3 regions of the Arthrobacter sp. SD1074B genome follow, and region 2 is predicted to be linked to each of the others. Evidence: riboswitches for the same ligand, from Rfam matches in the RefSeq annotation. Region 2 holds a riboswitch; each other region holds the start of a gene.
What was found. A riboswitch is a leader RNA that binds a small molecule or an ion and turns the genes downstream of it on or off. The one in region 2 is predicted to bind cyclic di-AMP.
Positions count from the first base shown of each region.

Region 1: another riboswitch for cyclic di-AMP. It lies ahead of ACUYM2_RS02495 (aggregation-promoting factor C-terminal-like domain-containing protein); the one in region 2 lies ahead of ACUYM2_RS10095 (NlpC/P60 family protein).
Region 3: another riboswitch for cyclic di-AMP. It lies ahead of ACUYM2_RS03755 (M23 family metallopeptidase); the one in region 2 lies ahead of ACUYM2_RS10095 (NlpC/P60 family protein).

Region 1 is NZ_JBRAZT010000001.1:516,473-518,642, forward strand. It holds gene ACUYM2_RS02495 (aggregation-promoting factor C-terminal-like domain-containing protein) at 95-844, opposite strand; cyclic di-AMP (ydaO/yuaA leader) riboswitch at 843-1,025, opposite strand; gene ACUYM2_RS02500 (HAMP domain-containing sensor histidine kinase) at 1,283-2,170, opposite strand, start outside.
Region 2 is NZ_JBRAZT010000001.1:2,185,557-2,187,726, forward strand. It holds gene ACUYM2_RS10095 (NlpC/P60 family protein) at 112-891, opposite strand; cyclic di-AMP (ydaO/yuaA leader) riboswitch at 896-1,081, opposite strand; gene ACUYM2_RS10100 (hypothetical protein) at 1,263-1,517, shown strand; gene ACUYM2_RS10105 (DNA alkylation repair protein) at 1,514-2,170, opposite strand, start outside.
Region 3 is NZ_JBRAZT010000001.1:763,820-765,989, reverse strand. It holds gene ACUYM2_RS03755 (M23 family metallopeptidase) at 132-950, opposite strand; cyclic di-AMP (ydaO/yuaA leader) riboswitch at 955-1,168, opposite strand; gene ACUYM2_RS03750 (iron-dependent transcriptional repressor DtxR) at 1,319-2,011, opposite strand.

The DNA.
Region 1 (2,170 bases), 1.7 Mb from region 2:
GGCAGGCCGTGCCGAGGCTCGCACAAGAAGGCCCCGGATCCTGTGGATCCGGGGCCTTCTTGTCGCGGGTGCCAAGGCCCGCGGTGCGTGCGGCTTAGTACCAGTTGTTCGCGTAGTGGAAGTTCAGCGCGCCGCACGGTGAACCGTAGCGGTCCTCCACGTACTTCAGGCCCCAGTTAATCTGGGTCCGGTAGTTGGTCCGGTAGTCCGCGCCAGCGCTGGCCATCTTCTCGGCCGGCAGGGACTGCACCACGCCGTAGGCGCCGCTGCTGGGGTTCGTGGCCGTGGTCTTCCAATCGGATTCCTTGGTCCACAGCTTCAGCAGGCACTGCATTTCGCTGGCTGCCCAGCCGTGGGCCGGCAGCTGTGCGGCGGCATAGGCCTGCGCGCCGGCCGGATCGTCGACGGCCACCGGCTTCGCCGGAGCAGGCGCAGCGGCTTTCGCGGGGGTGGCCTTCGCGGCCGGAGCCTTGGCAGGCGCTTTCGCGGGGGCTTTCGACTTGGCGGGCGTGACTTTGGCGGCCTGGGCCTCCACTTTCACGGCGGCGGGGGATGCAGGAGCGTTGCTGCCGACGCGTTCGAAGTCGAGGGTCTGCAGGGACGCGGCGGTTTCCTTGGCCGCTTCGGCCTTGTGGGCGGCCGTGCCGGACGCCTGGCCCGCGGCCCCCGCCCCCAGCAGGACGGCGAAAGCAGACACCACGACGGCGGCGCGCTTGCCGTTGGTCCTGACCCCGCGGGACAGGGCCGAAGCACGCTTCGCCGGCTGGGCGCGGTGGCGCGCGCCCTCGGCGTCGGACGTGCGTTTAGTGCCTTCTGGGCGCGTGGGTACCTTGAATTCAGTCATGTTCGCCTCTCAACGCCTACGGAGTTAGCTGTCGGGTTCGGATGCGAAATCCGGCCGCACGGAATCTCGACGTGGCGGCTTAACCCCAAGGGTGCATGGATGCAGAATGCCCGGGAACTCTGGGTTCCCCGTCTCTGCCTGGTCCATGGGAATCCGGGAAGCGGCAGAGTTTGGCGTCAGCCCGGATATGCGGTCAGATCGGTGACTGCACGCTAAAACGGTACCGGACTTCCGGTCAGATGTCACATTTAGGTAACGACGCGACCCTGCGGCGGAGCGGCGGCTTGCCCTCGGGGCCGTTTCGGGTCGGCCCGTTTCGACGGTTCCGTGCCCATCAGTGGTGTGAAGCGTCGAATGCGCCCGGAACCGTTGAAACGACATCCAAAAGCGGAGTGCTGCTGAACGTCATGGCTCAACTAAGCAGGCTTGTCGTGCCGGCTATGCCGCCGGCGGCACCGCGGGCAGCCGGACGGCGAATTCCGTCCGGCCCGGCCGGGACGTCACGTCGACGGTTCCTCCGTGGGCCTTCACGATGGACTGCACAATGGACAAGCCCAGGCCGCTGGTGCCCTCGGAGGTCGTCGCCGCGACCGCCGTCGTCGAAGCCCCGGTGCGGGACACCGCGGGGCCGCCCGCCCATCCGGCCGCCGGGTTGGTGCGTGCGGCGTCCGCCCGCGTGAAGCGGGCGAAGACCCGCCCGAGGAATTCGGGGGCGATGCCGCCGCCGTTGTCCGTCACGGTGAGTACGGCGCTCCCGTCAGCCGAACGCATGACGCCCGTGACCACCGTTGTCCCTGGCTCCGTGTGCTTGCGGGCATTGGACAAGAGGTTGGCGATGACCTGGTGCAGCTGGGTCGCATCGCCGCGCACCACCACGGGCTCGTCCGGGAGCTCCAGCTGCCAGAGGCGGTCAGGTGCCATGACTTTCTCATCGCTCACGCTCTCGATGGCCAGCTGCGTGAGGTCGACGTCGGTGACCTTGAGCGGCTGCCCCTCGTCCAGGCGTGCCAGCAGCAGCAGGTCCTCCACCAGGGTAGTCATCCGCTCGGACTGGCTCTGGACGCGGGCCAGGGATTTCTCGCCGTCGGGCGTGAAGTGCTCGGTCATCCGCATCAGCTCCGTGTAGCCGCGGATGGCAGTGAGCGGTGTACGGAGCTCGTGCGAGGCGTCGGCGACGAACTGCCGCACCTTCATCTCGCTTTCCTGCCGCGCTTCTAGGGCACTGGAAACGTTCTCCAGCATCTGGTTCAGCGCATAGCCCACGCTGCCCACCTCGGTACCCGGATGCGCGGCCGACGCCGGGACCCGGACTCCCAGCGCCACCTC
Region 2 (2,170 bases):
CGAGGGCTGGGGTCCATCGGCTGATGTGTGTCGCAGACGTGAAAAAGCCGGCGGCCGGCTGCCATGGTGGCAGCCGGCCGCCGGCTTTCGGAAGAGGTGCTGAGGCGGGCGTTACGCGCCGGCGCGGACGAAGGTCACGCCACCGGTGGCCGTCAGCCAGGAGAGCGGGTGCTTGATCGTCTGGTTGCTGCCGTTCATGCCGCCGCTGATGACCTGGCCGCCGCCGGCGTAGATGGCGACGTGGCCGGACTGGACGATCATGTCGCCAGGCTGCGGGCTGCCCACAACCTTGCCGTAGTTCATGAACTGCTGGGGACCGAGGTCGCCCACGCGGATACCGGCTGCGCCGAGGGCCTTTTCGACCATAGCGGTGCAGTCCTGGGTGATGCCGATCTGGCTGTAGGCGGCCGAAAGCATCGCAGCGTTGGCTCCGCCGGCTGCTGCCGGGGCAGGTGCCGCGGCCGACTTCGCCTGGACGGTAATGGTGGGAACTGCCGGAGCCTGTGCAACGGCAGGCTGCGCAACGGCGGGCGCCGTTGCGACGGCCGGCGCAGCGGCAACTGCCGGTGCGGCGACGGGCTTGGGCTGCTCAATCACGGGCGCCGGGGTGGTCGCGACCGCCGGGCGGTCGAAGCTGATCTGAACAGCGGAATCAGCGGTGACGGGCGCCGAAACCTTGCTGCCAACGTCAACCGACGACGCCGGGGCGGAATCACGCTCAGCCGGGGCAACGGCGGCGTTGGCTGCCATGCCACTCGTGAGGACAAGGCCGGAAGCGGCAAAAAGAACCGCGGCCTGGCGGCCGATGGTGCCCGGCTTGACCGAAAATGCTGAGCTCCGTCCGGCGGTAGCGTCGGACCGATGGCGCGCAGAAGTAATGCTTGAAGTCATGGATGTAGCCTCTCCCAATGCCTGCGAGGTGAGCTGTCGGATTCGGATGGGAGGCACCCGGCCGCGGGCCCGCCAAAGCGGGCGCTGCGCGGCTTCACCCCAAGACCTGCAGAAACTGCAGGTCAAATGTGGTTTCCCCGTCCCTGCCAGATGGTTGCATTCGGATCCCGGGCCGCGGCAGAGTTAGGCAAATCGGCTCGGGAGCGCCCGTATCGGATACAAACAGGCACCTATCCACGGTAACGGCAGCACGCCGGAATGTCACATTCAGATAACGGGGGTAAGCCGTCCGCGGGGAAAAATGCCTAGGGTCCTGCGGGCCGCCGCGCTTAGGATGAAGGCATCCGGCGTTCGCCCATGGAGGACCAAACATGAACAGCCACTGTGTCGCCATCTGCCAGCTGAGCGATCAGCCGCAGGAGGATTTCGATGTCAACACGGAGCTCCTGGTCCTCGAGGGGAAGGAAATCCACGTGGCGACGTGGGACGCCGAACCGCGCGACGGAGGCTTCGACATCCACGTGCTGAACGACCGCGTGGACGCGCTCGGTTTTATGGTGGTGACCGACTGGCAGTTCCTCGACGGCAAGGCGTACGCCGTGGTGGAGCGCCGGCCGCAGCCTTAGGGAAGCCGGCCCAGCACCTGGTTGACGACGTCGGCGCCTGCTTCGGCGAGCACGCGTGATAACGCTTCCCGGACCAGCCCGCTGTCGCCGTCCGGGCTGCTGCCAGCACTGTCCTTCCCTCTTGCGCGGCGGTCGGCCACGGAGGTCCCGGCGTGCCGGACAAAGCGGTCCCAGTCGCCACCGCCGGCCCGCAGACCCCGTAACGGGGCCAACACGGCGGCCCGCCGGAGCCATTCGTCCGGATCCTGCAGCCAGCGGCCCAACACGGCTTCTGCGCGGTGCCGCTGTTGACGGTCCAGCCGCGCGACAAGCGGCCCAACGACGTCGATGGCCAGCGGGTCGGCCAGCTCGCGCAGCCGCGCCGTCCGCAGGAAGCCCTCGATCCGGGTCAGGTCGGAGTTGTCCAGCAGCGCCAGGGATGACTGCAGCAGGACGACGGCAGCGAGCCGGCGCTCAAAGACCGGCACCGCCCACAATTCCGAGCTAAGCGCGGTGATATCGTCGTGGCCCAGCTGGCGGTAGCGACGGAGGGCATCCCGGATGGTGCCGCGGACCGCACCGACGGAGGCGCCGTAGCTCACCAGGTCCGGGCCGAAACGGGCTTGGGCCTCATCGGCCCGCTGCCATGAACTTTCACGCTGCAGTGCCGCGTC
Region 3 (2,170 bases), 1.4 Mb from region 2:
AGTTAGGCAATCCACTCAAGAGCGCCAACTTCGGAGAAGTTGGCGTGCTTCATACGGTACAACAGTTGGGACTCAATGTCACATTCAGATCACGGCGTGTCATAGAAATGCGAGTCGTCCCTCGGGTCGGCTTAAAGCCAGCCCAGCGGATCAACGACTTCCCCGTTGACCATCACCTCGAAGTGGAGGTGGCAGCCGGTGGAGGCGCCGGTGGTTCCGCTCATCGCCACCACATCGCCGCGCGAGACCTGCTGGCCCACGTGGACGTTGGAGGACGACAAGTGGTTGTACGTGGTCTCCAGGCCGTTGCCATGGTCGATCACGACCCGGTTGCCGCCCCCGTAGGGGTGCCAGCCGGAAAAAGTCACGGTGCCGCTCGCAGCGGCGTGCACGGCGGTGCCGCACTGTGCGGCGTAGTCCTGGCCGCGGTGGAACTCGCCCACGGCGCCCGTGATGGGGCTCACCCGGTAGCCGAACGGCGACGCGGTGACCATGGCGTCCAGCGGGGCCCCGAGGCTCCCGGCCGAGGCGGCCCGGGTGATGGTGCCCACGGACTGGGCGCTCAGCAGCTGCTTGAGCTTGCTGTCCGGGTCGCCCTTGGTGGTGACCGCCGTGCGGTTGAAGTTGATTTCGGCGGCCGCCGCCTTGACCTCAGGCTGGGCTGCGGCGGAAACCGCGCCGGTGCGGGCTGCTTCGGTGGCCATCACGGGCCCGGTGGCCGGAACGGCGACGGTGAGGACCAGCCCGGTGGCCGCGAGGGCGATGCCGGCCTTCTGACCCACGCCGCTGACGGCGGCGAAGTCGGTTACCTGGCGGAACGGGCTGCGCCGGCCACGGCGTTCGTCGCGGTGCGCGTCGCGCGGGCGCTCGGTGAGAACGACGGCGGCCGGGCGCGGCTCCGGAGCGGGACCGGTCGCACGACGGCGGCCCCTGACGGTCTGGGTGGTCAAGAAGGGTTCCTCTCTGGATAGCCTGCGAAGTTAGCTGTCGGATTCGGGTCAGAGAGATCAAAGACCCGGTCCGCCGGTGCAAGCATCCAGACACAGGGGCATCCACAGCGGATCCCTCATGGAGTTTGCTTGCCGCTAGCGGACTTCACCCCAAGGCTGCTGGATCAGCAGCCGGTTGTGGTTCCCCCGCCTCTGCCAGAAGGTGACTCGCTGACTGATCCGCTGGCAGAGCTCGGCTTCGGATCAGGTAACGCTTTAGTATCAGTGCTAGTCATCAACTATAGGGGATTAAGGCAAGCAGTAATAATTCCGTTATCTCGCCTGTGCATAACTTGCCGGCGGGTCCGCGGACGCAGCAGGATCCGAGGTTACCCGAGCGTAACGAAGACGTGGGCGGCAACCTCGGGCGGCAGCTCAAGCGCGCCTTCAATGTCCGGCACCCGGACCGAGATGTACTCCCCCACACGCTCCAGCGACACCCTGGCTCCGGGACGGATTCCGCCCTCATCCAGCTGGACCAGCAGCTCCGGCTCCACCTGGATCGGCTCGGCCAGCCGGTTCACGGTGATCCGTGAATCCGCGCCGTAGCCGGCCATCGCCTCGAGCAGGGTGACCACCCCGCCGCGTTCCGCCGTCGGGAGCCCGCCGAGTTCGGCAAGGCCGGGGATGGGGTTCCCGTAGGGGGACACGGTCGGATGGTTCAGCATTTCGAAGATGCGGCGTTCGACCCGTTCGCTCATTACGTGCTCCCAGCGGCACGCTTCCTCGTGCACGTAGGCCCAGTCGAGTCCGATCACATCGGCGAGCAGCCTTTCGGCGAGGCGGTGCTTGCGCATGACTTCGATGGCACGTTTCCGGCCCGTGTCGGTCAGTTCAAGGTGTCGGTCCCCGGACACAACCACGAGGCCGTCCCGTTCCATCCGTCCGACGGTCTGGGAAACGGTGGGGCCGGAATGACGGAGCCGTTCGGCGATGCGGGCGCGGAGGGCGACGATGTTCTCTTCTTCAAGTTCCAGGATGGTCCGCAGATACATCTCGGTGGTATCGATCAGATCCGTCATTCAGCTCAGCTCCTCGAGCGCCGTCCTTGCGTCATTCCCACCGTACAGCGTGCAGGTTGCGCCCCGGCGAGATCCACCGTACGTCACCGAACAGCCTAGCCTATTTTGAATTACTCCGGATAATCTGTCGGCCCCTCCGCGGACCCGCCCCGGGGCCGG